One region of the Bradyrhizobium sp. 192 genome, then DNA from elsewhere that is predicted to be linked to it. Evidence: predicted binding sites of a transcription regulator. Region 1 holds the regulator's gene; the other holds the start of a gene.
What was found. The regulator HrcA, encoded in region 1, represses chaperone genes, less so after heat shock. The targets are predictions, from matches to a motif close to GTTAGCACTCNCNNNNNGNGAGTGCTAAC.
Positions count from the first base shown of each region.

Region 2: a site for HrcA is predicted at 3,186-3,214, ahead of groES (co-chaperone GroES). Genes of this name have one in related genera too.

Region 1 covers NZ_CP064690.1:610,318-614,891, forward strand. Annotated here, with positions in the region: gene hemW (radical SAM family heme chaperone HemW) at 1-565, opposite strand, end outside; gene rdgB (RdgB/HAM1 family non-canonical purine NTP pyrophosphatase) at 582-1,217, opposite strand; gene rph (ribonuclease PH) at 1,229-1,942, opposite strand; gene hrcA (heat-inducible transcriptional repressor HrcA) at 2,126-3,214, shown strand; gene grpE (nucleotide exchange factor GrpE) at 3,327-3,944, shown strand; gene pncA (bifunctional nicotinamidase/pyrazinamidase) at 4,083-4,574, opposite strand, start outside.
Region 2 covers NZ_CP064690.1:1,853,920-1,858,493, forward strand. Annotated here, with positions in the region: one part of gene IVB24_RS08545 (IS5 family transposase) at 1-358, opposite strand, end outside; one part of gene IVB24_RS08545 (IS5 family transposase) at 358-688, opposite strand; gene groL (chaperonin GroEL) at 1,093-2,742, opposite strand; gene groES (co-chaperone GroES) at 2,828-3,142, opposite strand.

The sequences.
Region 1 (4,574 bases):
CATCGGCCCACATCGCCGGCGTCTGGTCGGGGCGGGCGTAGATCAGGTCGAACGAATAGCGGTCGAACGAGCGGCGCGCGATGGCGACGGCGTCGAGCGCCTCGCGCGCGCTGTGCATGCGGCCAAGCGCCTTCAGCGAGGCATCGTCGAGCGCCTGCACGCCGAGCGAGACACGGTTGACGCCGGCTGCGCGATAGCCGGCAAAGCGCGTGGCTTCGACGCTGGTCGGATTCGCCTCAAGCGTCACTTCGACGTCGCCGGCGACGGTCCAGTGCTTGCCGATGGCATCGAGCACCGCGCCGACGGTTGCCGGCTGCATCAGCGACGGTGTGCCGCCGCCGAGAAAGATCGAGGTGACCTCACGGCCCGGCGAGCGCTGCGCGGTCGTTTCGATCTCGCGTGCGAAGGCGGAAGCGAAGCGCGCCTCGTCGATCGCGGCGTGGCGGACGTGGCTGTTGAAGTCGCAATAGGGGCACTTCGACAGGCAGAACGGCCAGTGCACGTAGACGCCGAAGGCTTCGGATTCTTGTTGTGACGCGTTTTCCTGGCGCGAACCGGTATCCACTTCGCTCGATAACGCTCTAGCGCGGCTCAAGGCAGATCTCCGCCAGTTTCACGAAGGCGCGGGCGCGATGCGACAGGCCGAGGCCGAGCGGCGGCAGGCCGTGCTTCTCGATGCTTTCCATCTCGCCGAAGGTGCGGCTGTGGCCGTCGGGCAAGAACATGGGGTCATAGCCGAAGCCGGCGGTGCCGCGCGGCGGCCAGACCAGCGTGCCGTCGACGCGCGCCTCGACCTCTTCGAGATGATCGTCGGGCCAGGCGACGCAGAGCGCGGAGACGAAGTGGGCCTTGCGCTTGTCCGGTGTGGTCGCGCCGCGCTCCTGCAACAGGCGCTCGATCTGCGCCATCGCCGCGTTGAAATCCTTGATCGGACCGGCCCAGCGTGCGCTGTAGATTCCGGGTGCGCCGTCGAGCGTGTCGACTACGATGCCGGAATCGTCGGCAAACGCGGGAAGCCTGGTCGCCTGCGCCGCCGCGATCGCCTTGATCGCGGCATTGCTGCGGAAATCGTTGCCGGTCTCGTCGGGCTCGTCCAGGCCGAGTTCACCCGCGGACACCGCCTCGATGCCGTAAGGCGCCAAAAGCTCGCGCATCTCGGCGAGCTTGCCGGGATTGTGGGTGGCGATGACCAGCTTTCCGGTGATTCGGCGGTGCATGAGCTTATTGACTACGCGACAGCCAGTTTCTGCAAGTCCACCAGACGCGCGATGCCCTTCTGGGCCAGCGCCATCAGTGCCAGGAACTCGTCCTGCGTGAACGGTTCGCGTTCCGCGGTGCCTTGCACCTCGATGATGCGGCCATCGCCGGTCATGACGAAATTGGCGTCGGTCTGGGCTTCCGAATCCTCGGCGTAGTCGAGATCGAGCACCGGCGTGCCGTTGTAGATGCCGCAGGAGATCGCAGCGACGTTGTCGCGCATCACGTTGGCCTTGATCATGTTGCGCGCCTTCATCCAGCTGATGCAATCGGCGAGCGCGACCCAGGCGCCGGTGATCGAGGCCGTGCGCGTGCCGCCGTCGGCCTGGAGCACGTCGCAATCGACCGTAATCTGACGCTCGCCGAGCGCTTCGAGATTGACGATGGTGCGAAGCGAGCGGCCGATCAGGCGCTGGATCTCGACGGTGCGGCCGCTCTGCTTGCCGGCGGCGGCCTCGCGGCGCGTTCGTTCGGAGGTCGCGCGCGGCAGCATGCCGTACTCGGCGGTGACCCAGCCGCGGCCCTGGCCCTTCAGCCACGGCGGCAGGCGATCTTCCAGCGTGGCGGTCACCAGCACATGGGTGTCGCCGAATTTCACCAGGCAGGAGCCTTCCGCATATTTGACCACGCCGCGCTCCAGCGTCACGGGGCGCAATTCGTCGGGCGCACGGCGGCTTGGCCGCATGGGAAATCCTCCAAAACTCGTCGGTGTAGGGCTGTTCGCGGTGCTTGTAGGTGGGGTGAGGGTATGCGGCAAGGGGAAAGGACAAGGCTTTTTCACCCTCCGGTTCTCCGCCCTGCAATCGCGACGCTTGTCAGAACCCTCCCGGATGGACAGATTACATGCGTCTGACAGGAGTTACCGTCTGTGGCCCATCACGATCCGATCCATCTGATCGCGCCGCGCGCGGGCCTCGCCCAGCTCAACGAGCGTTCCCGCGACATCTTTCGTCAAATTGTCGAAAGTTATCTCGCGACCGGTGAACCCGTGGGCTCGCGCAATATCTCGCGCCTGATCGCCATGCCGCTGTCGCCGGCCTCGGTCCGCAACGTCATGGCCGATCTGGAACAGCTAGGCCTGATCTATGCGCCCCACACCTCCGCCGGCAGGCTGCCGACGGAACTCGGCCTGCGCTTCTTCGTCGATGCCCTGATGCAGGTCGGCGACCTCAACGAGGCCGAGCGGCAATCGATTCAGAGCCAGCTCACCTCCGTCGGCCAGGCGCACTCGGTCGAGGCGGCGCTGGACCAGGCGCTGACGCGGCTGTCGGGCCTGACCCGCGCTGCCGCGGTGGTGCTGACGCCGAAATCCAATGCGCGGCTGAAGCACATCGAATTCGTCCGGCTGGAACCGGAAAAGGCGCTGGTGATTCTGGTCGGCGAGGACGGCCAGGTCGAAAACCGCGTGCTGTCGCTGCCCCCCGGAGTTCCCTCCTCGGCGATCACCGAGGCCGGCAATTTCCTCAATGCGCGCATCCGCGGCCGGACCCTGGCCGAGGCCCGGCTCGAGCTCGAGACGGCGCTTGGAGAGGCCCGCGCCGAGCTCGATCAGCTGGCACAGAAGGTGATTTCCGCCGGAATCGCCAGCTGGTCCGGCGGCGAGACCGAGGACCGCCAGCTTATCGTCCGCGGCCACGCCAATCTGCTCGAAGATCTGCATGCGCTGGAGGATCTGGAGCGGGTTCGGCTCTTGTTCGACGATCTCGAGACCAAGCGCGGCGTGATCGACCTGTTGGGGCGCGCCGAGACCGCCGAGGGCGTGCGCATCTTCATCGGCAGCGAGAACAAGCTGTTTTCGCTGTCGGGGTCCTCCACCATCATCTCGCCCTATCGGGATGCCGCCGGCCATATCGTGGGCGTTTTGGGTGTAATCGGGCCGACGCGGCTGAATTATGCCCGCGTGATCCCGACCGTGGACTACGCCGCCCGCATCGTCAGTCGCCTGCTGGGAGGCTGACCGGCGTTTGATCCGTTCACGGGCGCTTGATTTTCGGCGCCCGAAGCACGATATCCGGGCCAGAAAAAGTCCCACGCGACTTCAAAACCAGACCAATTCGAGAAATGAGCCGATGACCGATCGAGACCGGCAACCCGAAGACACGACTGCTGCGACCGGCGAGCCCGTGGTGTCGAAACCCTACATCATGCCCGACGATCCCGAGCCCGGCTCGGTCGAAACGTTGCAGAAGGAAGCCGCCGAGGCGCGCGACCGCATGCTGCGGACGCTGGCCGAGATGGAGAATTTGCGCAAGCGCACCACCAAGGAAGTCGCCGACGCCCGCCTCTACGGCATCACCGGCTTTGCCCGCGACGTTCTCGACATTGCCGACAATCTCCAGCGCGCGCTCGATGCCGTTCCACCCGAGGCCCGCGCCACGGCCGATCCCGGCCTGACCGCGCTGATCGAGGGTGTCGAGCTCACCGAGCGTTCGCTGCTCAACGCGCTGGAAAAGCACGGCGTGAAGAAGCTGGATCCGCAGGGCCAGAAGTTCGACCCGAACTTCCACCAGGCGATGTACGAAGTGCCTGATGCGTCGGTGCCGTCAGGAACCGTCGTGCAGGTCATGCAGGCCGGCTACACGATCGGCGAGCGCGTGCTTCGCCCGGCCCTGGTCGGCGTCGCCAAGGGCGGCGCGAAGCCCGCGCCGGCCGCCAACACCAATGAGCCGAACAGCGCGGCGAACTGATCGATCCTCATGGTGAGGAGGCGCATTAGCGCCGTCTCGAACCATGCAGGCCAGGCTGCCGTATCGGGGCCTTCATCCTTCGAGACGCGCGCGAAGAAGCGCGCTCCTCAGGATGAGGGTCTTGCAGTTTCGCGCCGATTACGTGCTCACCGCGATATCCGCAGACTGAATCCGCTTCACGCCGGCCTTGGCCATATCGGCCCAGGCTTTGGCGAGCGATCCCTGATTGTCGATGCCGCGGCAGGCGTCTTCCACCACATAGACCTCGAAGCCCGCCTTGCGCGCGTCGAGCGCGGTCCAGGCGACGCAGAAATCCGTCGCGAGGCCCGCGACGAAGACGCGCTTGATCTTGCGGCTCTTGAGATAGCCGGCAAGGCCCGTCGAGGTCTTGCCGTCGGCTTCGAGAAAGGCCGAATAGCTGTCGACGTCCTTGTGAAAGCCCTTGCGGATGATCAGCTCGGCGTGCGGGATCGCGAGGTCCTTCGACAGCGAAGCGCCGTCGGTGCCCTGCACGCAATGGTCGGGCCACAGCACCTGCTTGCCGTAGGGAAGGTCGACGGTCTCGAACGGCTTCTTGCCGGAATGCACTGACGCAAACGAGATATGGCCCGGCGTGTGCCAGTCCTGCGT
Region 2 (4,574 bases), 1.2 Mb from region 1:
TCGGCGCGCATTGCGATGCGCTTGAATTCCTTGAGCTTGCCGAAGAAGTTCTCGATGAGATGCCGCCATTTGTACATCTCCTTGTCGATGGCGAGAGGCTGTGCACGGCGCGGATGCTGGGAGATGACGACTTTGGCGCCACGCGCTTCGAGTTCGGCGATGATGACGTTGCTATCGAAGGCCTTATCAGCGATCAGCGCGTTGAAGGCCAATCCCTCGATGAGCGGCGGCACGCCCACCGTATCGAAACGCTGTCCCGGCAGGAGCACGAAGCGCACGAGATTGCCGAGCGCATCGGTGAGCGCCAGAATTTTGGTGGTCATGCCGCCTTTCGAGCGGCCGATCGCCTGGCTTTGCGTCCCCCTTTTGCGCCCTGACCGTGGCGGTGGACCTTGACGATGGTGGCGTCGACCATGGCGTATTCCATGTCGGGATCGTCGGAGATGGCCTCGAACAGCCGCTTCCAGACATCCGCCTTCACCCAGTCGCGAAAGCGCGTGAATGTGCTATTCCAGTGGCCGAACATCGCCGGCAGATCCCGCCAGGGACTGCCGGTTCGGGCGATCCACAGAACGGCCTCGACAAACAGTCGGTTGTCCTTGCCGCTGCGGCCCGGATCTCCCGGCTTGCCAAGACAATGCGGCTCCATCTTCGCCCATTGGGCGTCAGTCAAAACGAATCGGTCCATCCCAAGCTTGAATCACAACCAAGCCCCGATGAGAATCCTGAATCCCAACAGACCCTAGCTCGCGCATCCGTTTACAGCGATGGATAGGCGCCGGAACCGATGCTATTTAAGTCAGTAGCGCCAATGGGTGGCTACCGCGACCGGCGTTCTCAGGTGTTCGCCTTGACCGGCCGCCGACGTTGAGGCCGCAGGGAAAGACTGTGCAGAACGACGATCACCCGCTCGTCCTGCCGGTGACATGCCTACCAGCAGACTCGCAAAACCCCAAGCGGAACGTCTAGCAACTGCTGATCGTCATTTCCGCAGCGCATAGCGCGAGATCAGAACAACGAACTGAAAAAGACGCGAGCAAGAAATGACCCCGGCATTTTTCTGCCGGGGATCGCATTTTTGAGAGAGTTGGATCAGAAGTCCATGCCGCCCATGCCGCCCATGCCGCCGCCCGGCGGCATCGCCGGACCGGAGCCGCCCTTCTTGGGCAGCTCGGCGACCATGGCTTCCGTGGTGATCAGCAGGGCCGCCACGGAGGCAGCGTTCTGAATCGCGGTGCGGACCACCTTGGTCGGGTCGATGATGCCCTTGGAGATCAGGTTGCCGTACTCGCCGGTCTGCGAGTCGAAGCCGTAGGCGTATTGCTCCTTCTCCAGGATCTTGCCGACGATGACCGAGCCGTCTTCACCGGCGTTGATCGCGATCTGGCGAGCGGGCGCGGAGAGCGCCTTGCGGACGATCTCGACGCCGGTCTTCTGGTCGTCGTTCTTGGTGCGCAGACCCTTGAGCTGCTCGGAGGCACGGAGCAGGGCGACGCCGCCGCCCGGGACGATGCCTTCCTCAACCGCGGCGCGGGTCGCATGCATCGCGTCATCAACGCGATCCTTGCGCTCCTTCACCTCGACCTCGGTCGCGCCGCCGACGCGGATCACCGCGACGCCGCCTGCGAGCTTGGCAAGACGCTCCTGGAGCTTCTCACGGTCGTAGTCCGAGGTGGTCTCCTCGATCTGCGCCTTTATCTGGGACACGCGCGCCTCGATGTCGGCCTTCTTGCCGGCGCCGTTGACGATCGTGGTGTTCTCCTTGTCGATCATCACCTTCTTGGCGCGACCGAGCATGTTGAGCGTAACGTTCTCGAGCTTGATGCCGAGATCTTCCGAGATCGCCTGGCCGCCGGTCAGGATCGCGATGTCCTGCAGCATGGCCTTGCGGCGATCACCGAAGCCCGGAGCCTTGACGGCCGCAACCTTCAGGCCGCCACGGAGACGGTTCACGACCAGCGTCGCAAGCGCTTCACCTTCGACGTCCTCGGCGACGATGACCAGCGGCTTGCCGGTCTGCACCACGGCCTCGAGCAGCGGCAGCAGCTCGTTCAGCGAGGAGAGCTTCTTCTCGTTGATGAGGATGTAGGCGTCGTCCATCTCAACGCGCATCTTGTCGGCGTTGGTGACGAAGTAGGGCGAGATGTAGCCGCGGTCGAACTGCATGCCCTCGACGACGTCGAGCTCGGTCTCGAGCGACTTGGCTTCCTCGACGGTGATGACACCCTCGTTGCCGACCTTCTTCATGGCGTCGGCGAGGAACTTGCCGATCTCCGCGTCACCGTTGGCCGAGATGGTGCCGACCTGGGCGATCTCGTCGTTCGAGGTGACCTTCTTCGAGTTCTTGACGAGGTCCGCAACGACGGCTTCGACCGCGAGGTCGATACCGCGCTTCAGATCCATCGGGTTCATGCCGGCGGCAACCGATTTGGCGCCCTCACGAACGATCGCAGCCGCGAGAACGGTTGCGGTGGTGGTGCCGTCGCCGGCCGCATCGGCGGACTTGGAGGCGACTTCGCGCACCATCTGCGCGCCCATGTTCTCGAACTTGTCCTCGAGCTCGATCTCCTTGGCGACGGTGACGCCGTCCTTGGTGATGCGGGGTGCGCCGAACGACTTGTCGAGCACAACGTTGCGGCCCTTCGGGCCGAGCGTGACCTTCACCGCGTTGGCGAGGATGTCGACGCCGCGCAGCATCTTGTCGCGTGCATCGACGCCGAATTTGACTTCTTTAGCTGACATGTGAGTTTTCCTGAATGTTTTACTTGGTCTCACCCTTGGCGACGCCCAGCAGGCGCTCCTCAGGATGAGCGGTGCGAGCGATGGTTTAGGCGGCCTTCTTCTTGGCGGACACGTCGGTGAGAACGCCCAGGATGTCGCTCTCTTTCATGATCAACAGCTCCTGGCCGTCGATCTTGACCTCGGTGCCTGACCACTTGCCGAACAGGACGCGGTCGCCGACCAGGACGTCGATCGGGATCAGCTTGCCGCTCTCGTCGCGGCCGCCGGGGCCGACGGCGATGACTTCACCTTGCGAAGGCTTTTCCTTGGCAGTGTCCGGAATGATGATGCCGCCAGCGGTCTTTTCTTCTGCGTCAATGCGCTTGACCACGACGCGGTCGTGAAGCGGACGGAATTCCATGCAGATCTCCTAAGCATTTACTTCAGTTGAAGATTTCCCGATTGCTAGCAATCGTGGCCGGCGAGTGCCAATGCAGGCGCAGCTGAAATAGGACCGATTTTTTGGGGAACAAGTGTTTGTAGCAGGAAAAATCCGGTGGGCGCGCGGGATCTCTGTGGGGGCTGCCCCAGATCACTTTGTCCGCTTGCCGCCGAGCACCCGACCTTCTTCTGATTGAGTCGTACGGCTCTGTCTCTCAGCCCGATGTAGCCTAACAGTTCAATTCCTCTGCCCTAAATTCGAGCTGGTAAAGGCCCGCCGATCTGGTGCCGGTTCAAGTGCGGATCGTCGGCTGACTTCGTTCTAAGATTGGGATGCGTTTAGAACCTGACGCAGAGGTCGCGAATTGGGGGGTATCGCTCCGCTTGATCGATGATCCGATACTCAGCAACTCGAGGCGAGGCAACGCCGGCTGCGAGAGCTAGCGCAGAAATGTGCTCAGATCGTTCGGCACCTGGTCCAGTTTCAGATCACCTTTGCGCGGCGAAGGCTGCTGGACGGATCGCCCGTGCTCCAGACAGCGAGCGCGCCGATGTCCCGGTTTGCGCGAAAGGACCTCTGCCCGCATCGCGACAGCTCTATATGCGCGAACAGCTCGCCGAACTGTCCCGCGACCATGGCCTGGCCGACGCGTTCAACTAAATCCTGAAGCGATGGGCGAGCTGTGAAGACGCCGGTGGCGGCGTGCTGATCAATACCGGAGCCAGCGTAGGTGTGATCTCGACAGGAACAAGAGCTGGCACAAAATCTCCGCCCGGTCGCCCCTGGTGCGCTTGTCGACCTGGTGAACAGCAGGCTGTAAGCCACCGCGTACCGGCGCGCGAGGCCGCAGACCGTCTCGTCAGCCTGCAAATGGCGAACCTGCTCGTCGCAGCTCCGTCGCCACCGACGTTCGGCGCCCTATCGCTACGTGACCTCAAAGCTAGACTTAAGATCAAATACTCGGCCGCCTCTCAAACTACACAACACGGCCGCCGCCGGCGCCGCCGGAGGGATACGGACTCCGAAACTAGTCAGGTGATCTAAGTTCGCCCCAGGTCCGCCAGGCCTTGTGGCAGAGCCGTCTGGTCTGCGGATTTAGTCGGCGTGAAGTGGATATGATATTGCGGGCCCTAACGACGCAGTCGGGCGGCTCTTATACCTGCGGTCACGACAAGCGCTCTCCTTCAAGAAGCCCCAGCGGTCATTTGCCTGCCTTGTGCGTCGAGCGCGTCTTTAAGTTTGGAGCTTGATGGGATTCATCTTGGACATCGTGCACATACTGTGGCGCCTCGGATTACATGCGACACAGCCGCATCGTCCGAAAAGTTTCGCACGATAAGCTATCGGAGGGGCTTGAATCGCACCTTACGTCAAGATGTAACCTGTCGAAATGGGCGGTGACAGACTTCAG